2 regions of the Synechococcus sp. RC10B2 genome follow, and region 1 is predicted to be linked to the other one. Evidence: riboswitches for the same ligand, from Rfam matches in the RefSeq annotation. Region 1 holds a riboswitch; the other holds the start of a gene.
The links. A riboswitch is a leader RNA that binds a small molecule or an ion and turns the genes downstream of it on or off. The one in region 1 is predicted to bind cobalamin.
Positions count from the first base shown of each region.

Region 2: linked by a shared signal. The riboswitch ahead of metE (5-methyltetrahydropteroyltriglutamate--homocysteine S-methyltransferase) and the one ahead of NW855_RS10355 (sirohydrochlorin chelatase) in region 1 are both predicted to bind cobalamin.

Region 1 covers NZ_JANSHO010000070.1:15,798-20,693, reverse strand. Annotated here, with positions in the region: gene NW855_RS10370 (L-threonylcarbamoyladenylate synthase) at 1-179, shown strand, start outside; gene NW855_RS10365 (PAP/fibrillin family protein) at 235-852, shown strand; gene NW855_RS10360 (hypothetical protein) at 849-1,742, opposite strand; gene NW855_RS10355 (sirohydrochlorin chelatase) at 1,854-2,882, opposite strand; cobalamin riboswitch at 2,912-3,048, opposite strand; gene NW855_RS10350 (heavy metal translocating P-type ATPase) at 3,177-4,896, opposite strand, start outside.
Region 2 covers NZ_JANSHO010000079.1:15,984-20,879, reverse strand. Annotated here, with positions in the region: gene moaC (cyclic pyranopterin monophosphate synthase MoaC) at 1-379, shown strand, start outside; gene NW855_RS12600 (MoaD/ThiS family protein) at 318-617, shown strand; gene NW855_RS12595 (molybdopterin synthase catalytic subunit) at 618-1,103, shown strand; tRNA gene NW855_RS12590 (tRNA-Arg) at 1,137-1,211, shown strand; cobalamin riboswitch at 1,226-1,431, shown strand; gene metE (5-methyltetrahydropteroyltriglutamate--homocysteine S-methyltransferase) at 1,837-4,080, shown strand; gene NW855_RS12580 (methyltransferase domain-containing protein) at 4,295-4,896, shown strand, end outside.

The DNA of each region.
Region 1 (4,896 bases):
GACAGTTGGAGAAACAGGTGGATTTGGTGCTGGATGACGAGGCTCCCTATCGGGCCCAGGTCTCGACGGTGATCGATCTCACGGGGCCGGAGCCGCTGCTGGTGCGGGCCGGCTTGGGGTACGAGCAGGTGGCGGATCTAATAAATCTAAATCTGAAGCCGGTGGAAGCGGAGGGTTGAGGGCAGAGGGATCCCGTGTTCTCTAGAATAGGGCCGGTGCCTGTGGAGTGTGCCCATGCCTGAGTCTTTGGCTGAGCAAAAGCTGGCCCTGTTGCGCCTGCTGGAGGGGGCTGACCGAGGCCGGAAGGTTTCCCCTGACCAGAAAGCCCAGATCTTGTCTCACATTGCTGCTTTGGAGGCGCTCAACCCCACCCCCAGGCCAACCTCTGTTCCTGAACAGTTGGAGGGGAACTGGCTTACCCTATTTACCACCAGCACAGACCTGCTGCGGCTGGCCCAGTTGCCCCTTCTGACCACCGGCGAGATCTACCAGTGCATTCGGGCCAAAGCTGGGCGGGTCTTTAACGTGGCGGAGATCCAGGGATCCGGCTGGCTGCAGGCTTGGCTGCCCCGGGGAGTTGTGGCGGTGGCGGCCCGCTTCTACCCAGAGTCGGAATGCCGGGTCAGGGTCATTTTCGAGCGCTTGGTGCTCGGATCCCAGGCCTTGATGAGCTACGAGATCGAGAGTTTTCTCGATTTGCTCGAGCGGGCTCCGGAGCGGATCCCGGCTATTCAAATCGATATCCGCCGCCGCGAGCCAACGGGTTGGCTGGATATCACCTATTTGGATGAAGACTTGCGGCTGGGTCGGGGCAGCGAGGGGAGTGTATTTGTTCTAAAGCGGGTCGGCTAGTCGGAGGATCCAGAGGACTCCGTTTCCGCCCTTTCGTGAGATGGGTTTTGGGTTAGGGTGGAGCTTATTTCCTGGAGAACTTGCAAGGCGCGGTAGGACTCTCGCAAAGTTTGCAGCTCCTGTTGAGTTTGCTCCAGTTGCCGGGCTTTTTGCTCCTGTAAGAAGCGCAGCCTTTGATTTTCGGACGCCGTGCGACGCAGAACGTGCTTGAGTTTCTGCTTCTGCTGCTGAAGCCGAGTCCGCCTCACCTCCAACTGCTGCAGTTGGATTTCTTGGAGTTCCAGTTCTATTTTCAGAGTGGCGACCTGCATCTGGAGTTGGCGAAGTTTTTGGTTGAGCTCTGGCTCTGGTGTGGGTTTTGCCGACTCAGGGCTTGGGGAAGAAGGTGATGACAATTCTTGTAGGGGCTGCAACTGTTGGGCCTTGGCCTGCGAAGCTTGATCCTGGTGCTGCTCGCCCTGCAGTCTTACTTGAGTGTGTTCGCTTACTTCGGTTTCAGTTTCCGTCTGCTGCTCAGCTTGATCAAGAATTTGTCGATCGCGGATCTGGGTTCGAGGATCCTCGTCAACCGACTGCAAAGGGAGAGAATCCTCCTCGGGTTGCCGAGGGTTGCCGCCATAATCGGCGGGATCAAAGGGAGACAGAGCCGCTACCAGCGAGGCCCGAAAATCAGTCCAGGAGCCCGACTGCAGACCCATCTGAACCACCCGCCAGGCCCCATAGGAGGCCCCAATTGCAGCCAGGAGCCCAGGGATCCCGGCCAAGGACAGGGAAACCTTGGGCAGGGTCGGCAGGATCTGATCCAGCAGGCCCACCACCAACGCGAAGACAAAGATCCCGCTCCCCGCGGCAGCGGCACCTGAGACCCAAGAGGAGCGGGAGAACATCATCGTTTCTGTTTTTTCGCTAGCAGAACCACCGGAGCAGGAGAACCAGAGGTCAGGTTCACAGATCGCCTGCCTGCATCTCAGTTTATCCCGCCGGCAGCCTCTGTTTCTCGCTTAGGGCACTTGCCAAGCCCGCTGGTGGTAGCTCTGCAATTCGGCCCAGGGATCCGCTGCTGCTGCGGGGGTATGGCCGTGGTTGTGGTGATGGTGAGAGTGATGGTGATGGGATCCGTGCCCATGGGAGTCATGGTCATGGTGATGAGTATGCCCCGCTCCCAGCTCTGCGCTCACCGCCAGGCGAAACTTGCAGAGGTGGCAGTTCATCAGGGTTTGGCCCTGGAGAGCTTCCTGCTCCAGTTGCTGCAGGCTGTGCAGCACCGCGTCCACAAGGCCCAATTCCGGCAGCATCAGCCAGTCGATCTCGGGGTATTGGCGTCGCCGTTCTTGCACCGCCGCCTCGATTTTTTTCACCAGCACCCCTGTAAAGAGAAAATAGGGCAGCACAACCACCCGGCGCGGCTGCCAAGAGAGGGCCCGCTCCAATCCCACGGGCAGGCGGGGATGGGTAATGCCGATAAAGCAAGTTTCCACAGCGGCAAACCCAGATCCTTCCCAAAGCAGCCGAGCCAGTTTACAGGCTTCGGCATTGGCCTCGGGATCGCTGGAGCCGCGACCCACAAACAGGAGCACGGTTTCTGCTTCTGGGATCCGCTGCGGTTGGGCGGCCATCAAAGCGGCCAATCGGTCTCGCAGCAGTTGCAGGATCTCGATGCGGATCCCCAACGGCCCACCGTAATGAATGCGCAACTGGGGATAGAGGGCCTGCAGGCGATCCAGTTCCATCGTCACATCGAACTTGTTGTGGCGCGCCCCAAAAAGCAGCAGCGGCAGGGCCACGATCTCCTGCCACCCTTGGGCCAAGCATTGTTCCACCCCCTGGGCAATACTGGGCTGGGCTAGCTCCAAAAAGCAGGAGATCACCGGCCGATGGGGGGTGAGGGATTGATAAACTTGGGCCAGCTCCAGAAAGGCTTGCTGCCCTTCAGGGTCACGGGATCCATGGCCGATGAGCAACAGGGGCAAGGCAGGAGAAGAAAACTGCCCAACCGCACGGGGAGGGGAAAAACTGAGGACATCCAACACAAAAAACTCCGTTCCTTGTGAATCGCAAGGGGTACAGGACAACGGCAGGTGGGTGTTCTGGCTGAGGGAGGGATCCCATCACAGTTGCGTCACAGTGGCGGACTTGCACCGCACTTTCCCCAGTCTGCCTGAGCCTTTTAGGTTAGCTTGCCGCTTGTCGTTCACCAAGCCCCCTGGGGGGGATGTCCTTGTCTGCCAGAAGATAGCCCTGAGGCATGAGCGGTACGGCAGACTCATGCTCAAAGGGCAGCAAAACTGTTGCCGCGCTAATCCCCCTTGCCCCTGGGAGAGGGCCTAACGCCGGCCTGCCGGTCTGTGGGCTCGAAAGTGTCGCAGGCGCAGGGCATTGGCGACCACCGAAACGGAACTCAGGGCCATGGCTGCCCCCGCCAGCATGGGGTTGAGCAGCCAACCGGTGAAGGGGTAGAGCGCCCCGGCGGCAATCGGGATCCCGAGCGTGTTGTAGATAAAGGCGAAGAAGAGGTTCTGGCGGATGTTGTTGAGGGTGGCCCGGCTGAGTTGAATGGCTGTGGCGACTCCCCGCAGATCCCCCGACATGAGGGTAATATCGCTGGCGGCCATCGCCACATCCGTACCTGTACCAATGGCGATCCCCACATCAGCTTCTGCCAGAGCCGGAGCATCGTTAATGCCATCTCCCACCATCGCCACCCGCCGTCGCGGTTGTCTTAGGCTGCGTATGTAAGCTGCCTTCTGATCCGGACGGACTTGGGCAATTACCCGCTGAATGCCTGCTTGCCGAGCAACCGCTTGGGCCGTAGTGGGGTTATCCCCGGTTAGCAGGATCACCTCTAGACCCATCTGTTGCAGCTGTTGCACTGCCTCAGGAGAGGTGGGTTTGAGCGGATCGGCAATGGCCAACAGCCCCACCAGACTCTGGGATTGCGCTACGCCGATCACCGTTTTGCCCTGGCTTTCCCAATTCTGAACCCGCTCTGACCAAGAGGGATCCCAGGGGATCCCCATCTCCTGTAGCCAGCTCAGCCGACCGATGCGAATCCACTGATCTTCCACCCAAGCTTCTGCCCCACTGCCTACCCTTGCCTGAAAGTGCCAGGCAGGAGGGATCACAATTTTTTCGGCTTCGGCTTTCTGCACCACCGCCTGGGCCAAAGGATGTTCCGAGTGCCGCTCCACTGCCGCTGCCAGGCGCAACACCGTCAGGGGAGAGGAGCCATTAGCCCAAATATCGGTGACAGTGGGACGACCTTCGGTCAGGGTGCCGGTTTTGTCCAAGACCACCGTGCGCAAGTCGTGGGCCAATTCCAGGCTGTCGGCACTTTTCACCAGGATCCCCAATTCCGCCCCTCGTCCCACGGCCACCAGGATCGAGGTGGGGGTCGCCAACCCCAGCGCGCAAGGGCAGGCGATGATCAGCACCCCAATTGTGTTCACCAAGGCCAGTGTCGGGTTATCGGCCAGCACCCACCAGAGCACAAAAGTTAGAACTGCCACCCCAATCACCGCCGGCACAAACCAGGAGGTGACCCGATCCGCCAACTGTTGAATCGGAGCTTTGGATCCCTGAGCTTCCTGCACCAAGCGCACGATCTGGGCCAGAACTGTGTCTTTGCCCACCCGCCGCGCTTCCATCACAAAGCTGCCCGTCTGATTCAGCGTTGCCCCAATCACCTCATCCCCCGCCGATTTGACAACAGGCAGGCTCTCGCCGGTCACCATCGACTCGTCGAGGGTGGAGGATCCCTCTAGGATTACCCCATCCACCGGCACCTTCTCGCCGGGGCGCACCCGGATCCGATCCCCCACCTGCACTTCCCGAATCGGAATATCCTGCTCCACCCCATGGCGAATTACCCTTGCCGTTTTCGGTTGCAGCCCGATCAGCTTGCGAATGGCCTCAGAGGTTTGCCTTTTGGCCCGTTGCTCCATCCACTTGCCCACCAGAATCAGGGTGGTGACCACCGCCGACACTTCGTAATACACATCGGGATGCAGTCCCTGCCGATGGAAAGAGTCGGGGAAAACCGTTGGG
Region 2 (4,896 bases), on a different contig from region 1:
ATTGACTGCCTTGAATACTCATCCTGAAGCTAACTGGTTGGTTGTTGCCTGTGATCTACTGAACCTTCGGTCAGAAACAATCCAAAAGCTGCTGGATCACTACCAAGCCGAAACAATCGCGACTTGCTATGTTAACCCCGAGCGCGGCTTCCCGGAAGCTCTTTGCGCCATCTATACTCCTCAAGCTGCAGCGGTACTAGAAAGGGCTTACGCGGAAGGGGTGTACTGCCCTGTGGAAATCCTCAGCAGGCAGCCCTGCACCCTAGTTACCCCCAACCATGAGGTCGAGCTCATGAACGTCAATACCGCCGAGGAGTATGCCACTTTCCAATCAGTTTGGGGTAGTTGCAGCCATGGTAACTCAATCTGTCCTAAGTAAGACCGTAACAATTCAATATGTAGCAGTGCTGCGGGAACAGGCTCAGCGGAGCAGCGAAGTGCTGCAAACCAGTGCAGCAAACTACCTAGAGCTCTATCAGCAGCTGCAAGCAAAGTATGGATTTTCGCTAGCAGCGGAGGACGTTAAGGTTGCTGTCAATCATGAGTTCTGTGACTTGACTAGGCCGATAGATGAAGGTGCCTTGGCAGTTTTCATTCCACCAGTTTGTGGGGGCTAAATGCTGCGTTTTCTAATTGTGGATAGCACCATCCAGCCAGCTGAACTCAGTCGTTTGCTCGTCAATAACACAGCGGGTGCCTTAGTAACCTTCGAGGGCTGGGTACGCAACCACAGCCAGGGCAAACCTGTTCTCAGCTTGGAGTACGAAGTCTACGAGATCCTTGCCCAGAAGGAGGGCGAGAAGATCCTCCGAGAAGCCCACGCCAAGTTTGGCCTCTGCGGTGCTGTTGCCTGTCACCGCCAGGGTCATCTTGCAATTGGTGATATTGCGGTTTGGGTTGGTGCTACAGCTGAACATCGCGGCGCCGCTTTTGCTGGAGCACGTTACATCATTGATGCAATCAAGGAGCGCTTGCCCATTTGGAAAAAAGAGTACTACTGGGGTGAGCCGCCGCGTTGGGTTTTGTGTCAGAAAGCAAAGCCTTTGTTCCAGCAATTCCATAAGAACGCTATTGCTCGGCAGCCTTGCGGCGATACCCCCTAGCCTCTCTGCTAGTATCAGTGAGGTACCTGACCTGGGGCTGTAGCTCAGCCTGGATAGAGCAAGCGCCTCCTAAGCGCTAGGTCGGCGGTTCAAATCCGCCCAGTCCCGCTAAAACCAGTGATAGGATAAAGTCTACTGTCGGTTCTGACGGGGATCAGCCGTCAGAGGCAACGGGGAAAGTGCAGTGAGAATCTGCCGCTGTCCCGCAGCTGTGAGCCGGTTTTGGACTTGGGATCCCTAGTTCGTTGTTGCAAGAGGCCTTGAGACGCAAGCCAGCCCCTCCAAAACTGAGCAAGTCAGAATGCCCGCCGGCGGTTTTTCCACAGTTCACCATATCTGCGAGGTACAGATATGCTCCCCATTTTGACGTTAGCCCGTTCCCGTCTCGAAGTTTTTTCATCGGCCTGCTTACGGATTTTCGACGCTCTCGGATCGTAGGCACTCAGTCAAAAGCGCGGACAAGAGAGCTGAGCAGTTAGCTCAGGGGCAGCTAGGAGGACGGTTGCTCGCTTTGGTTGCACAAAAGAGTCCTCTGGGCATCCCCCTGTGCAGAGTGGGCAAGCCGCCAGGGTGAAGGAACGCCTTGACAGCTCCGGCAGGTTTCCTGGCCTAGGGAAAACCTTCTGCCGGGATGCCACCGATAGGCATGTCGGCGGCCATCTCTTGCTGCCTAGGTTGGATGACAACTGGCGGCAACCTCAATTACCGAATTCGATTCAGGACAAGGTACCTTATGGCCATTGAAACTCAAACCCTAGGCTATGCCCGCATGGGCAAGCGCCGCGAGCTGAAGAAAGCCCTGGAGGCCTTTTGGGGCGGCACCCTGGAGGCGGAAGCCTTGTTGGCGACGCTGCAGGATCTGGAGAGTCAGGCCTGGCGAACCCAGCGACAGGCCAACCTCGACCACATTGCCGTAGGAGATCAAACCCTCTACGACCACGTTTTGGACTGGGCCACCTGGCTGGGGCTGATTCCCTCCCGGTTTCAGAGCTTATCAGGCCTGGAGCGCTACTTTGCCATGGCGCGGGGGCAGGAGGGGCTGCCGGCCTTGGAAATGACCAAGTGGTTTGACACCAACTACCACTACTTGGTGCCGGAAATTGAGGCCGACGCGATCCCTCAGGCCCATTTCGACGACTTCCTGGCCACGGTGCGACGGGCGCAAGGGATCCTAGGAAACCGCACCAGCCCCGTCCTCCTCAGTCCGGTTACCCTTCTTGCTCTAAGCCAGCGCTCTGGCGAGTTGCGGGGGGATCTGGAGAAGCTGCTTCCTCTCTACAGAGAACTCTTGCAGGAGCTGCAGCGCCTGGGGATCCGGGAAGTGCAAGTCCATGAGCCCATCTTGGTGACCAGCGAAGGCAAAAGTCTTCAGGAAGCGGTGGAGCAGACCTACCGCTGGCTTGCAAGCGTGGGGATCCCTCTCCACCTGGTTACCTACTTTGACGACTTGGGGGAGACTTACCCCTGGGCGGTGGAGCTTCCGGTAGCTGGCCTCAGCCTCGACTTCACCCGCGGCCACAACCTGGAACTGGTCAGAGCCCACGGCTTCCCCGCCGACAAGATCCTGGGGGCGGGGGTAGTGGACGGGCGCAACGTCTGGCAGATCCAGCCCAAAGCCGTTCTGGCCACTCTGCAAGAGCTGCAAGCCCTAGCCCCCAACCTGCGGGTGCAGCCTTCTTGCTCGCTCCAATTTGTGCCCCACGACGCTGCTCTGGAAACCCACCTGCCAGAGCCTTTGCGCAATGTTCTCAGCTTTGCCGAGCAGAAGCTGGCCGAGGTGGTTCTGCTGGCCCGCACCCTCAACGGCGAAGACACCGCCGCCCAGCAGCAGGAGCTGGAGCAGCAGTGGCAGGCCTTCCAGGACTTCAATCCCCCCAACTCTACAGTGCGCCAGGCCTTGGCCAACCTGACGGCGCAGGACTTCCAGCGCTCCCTTCCCTACGAGCAGCGTATAGGCCGGCAGGTCAAGCTGCCACCGCTGCCGACCACCACCATCGGCTCTTTTCCCCAAACCCCCGAAGTCCGGCAGTGGCGGGTCAAGTACAAAAAGGGCGAGATCTCCCAGGCCGAATACGAAGCTGCCATCGACGCCGAAATTGCCAAGTGCATCCGCATCCAAGAAGAAATTGGCCTGGATGTGCTGGTGCATGGTGAGTTCGAGCGCACCGACATGGTGGAATACTTCGCCCAACAACTGCAGGGCTTTGCCTTTACCGAGCACGGCTGGGTGCAGAGCTATGGCAGCCGCTGCGTGCGTCCCCCCATTCTCTACGGCGACGTGTCTCGCCCTCGCCCCATGACGGTGCGGGAGTTCAAGGTGGCCCAATCTCTGACTCAAAAGCCGGTCAAGGGGATGCTGACAGGGCCGGTAACCATGCTCAACTGGTCCTTCCCCCGCGTTGACGTTTCCCGTCGCGAGCAGGCCCTGCAAATTGCCCTGGCCCTGCGGGCAGAGGTGGCCGACTTGGAAGCTGCCGGAGCCGCGATGGTGCAGGTGGACGAGCCAGCGCTGCGAGAGGGGCTGCCCTTGAAAAAAGAGCGCTGGCCAGAATACTTAAGTTGGGCGGTGGAGGCCTTCCGCCTGACTACCGCTGGCGCCAAGCCCGAAACCCAGATCCACACCCACATGTGCTACTCGGAGTTCGGGGACATCATCGAGCACATCGAGCGTCTGGATGCCGACGTCCTCTCCATCGAAAACAGCCGCAGCAGCAACAAAACCTTGCTGCAGATTGCCCAAGCCGGCTATCGCCACCAGGTAGGCAACGGCGTTTACGACGTTCACAGCCCGGCGGTGCCCGACACCGAGCAGATTCTCCGGCAACTGCGCCTGGGAGTGGCCCACTTGCCGCTAGAGCAAACCTGGGTCAACCCCGACTGCGGCCTAAAAACCCGCCGCTGGGAGGAAGTGATCCCTGCCCTGAAAAACATGGTGGCAGCCACTCAGCGTCTAAGGGAGGAGCTCCAGGCCACCTAGCCCCCGGCAAGGTTGCTCAGGCCAGCGTCTCCTCCGCGGGCAACCGTGCGGCTACGACACTCCTAGGCCGCCTTGCGGCTGGCAAATAGGGCAAGATGAGAGTGGGGCTTTGCTCCGCTGGATCAACGGAGGCCAGAAGGGATCCCCGCTGTGTCTGTTGCCACCGCAGCAACAATCATCAATTGCCATCTCTAGCCATCTCAAGGTAGTTCTAATGAATCCAACACTCTGGGTTTTTTGGGGCCTAGTCCTGCTCCTAGCTATAGGATTGGGAGCCTACCTGTTGACCGCCCGCAAGTACCGCTCTCCTGAATCGGTAGCCCGCGCCTACGACGAATGGACGCGAGACGGGATCCTGGAGTTCTACTGGGGCGAGCATATTCACCTGGGCCACTACGGATCCCCGCCGCGGCGGAAGAACTTCATCCAGGCCAAGCACGACTTTGTCCACGAGATGGTGCGCTGGGGCGGGCTGGATCGGCTGCCGCCGGGGACGACGGTGTTGGATGTGGGCTGCGGCATTGGCGGTAGTTGTCGCATCTTGGCCCGCGACTATGGCTTTGTGGTGACCGGCATCACCATCAGCCCGCAGCAGGTGCAGCGGGCCCAGGAGCTCACCCCCCCCGATCTGCCCGTCCGGTTTCAGGTGGCCGACGCCCTCAACCTGCCCTTCCCCGACGCCAGCTTTGATGTGGTCTGGTCCATCGAGGCGGGGCCCCACATGCCGGACAAGGCTCGCTACGCCAGCGAGATGCTGCGGGTGCTCAAGCCAGGCGGCATCTTGGTGGTGGCGGACTGGAACCAGCGCGACGACCG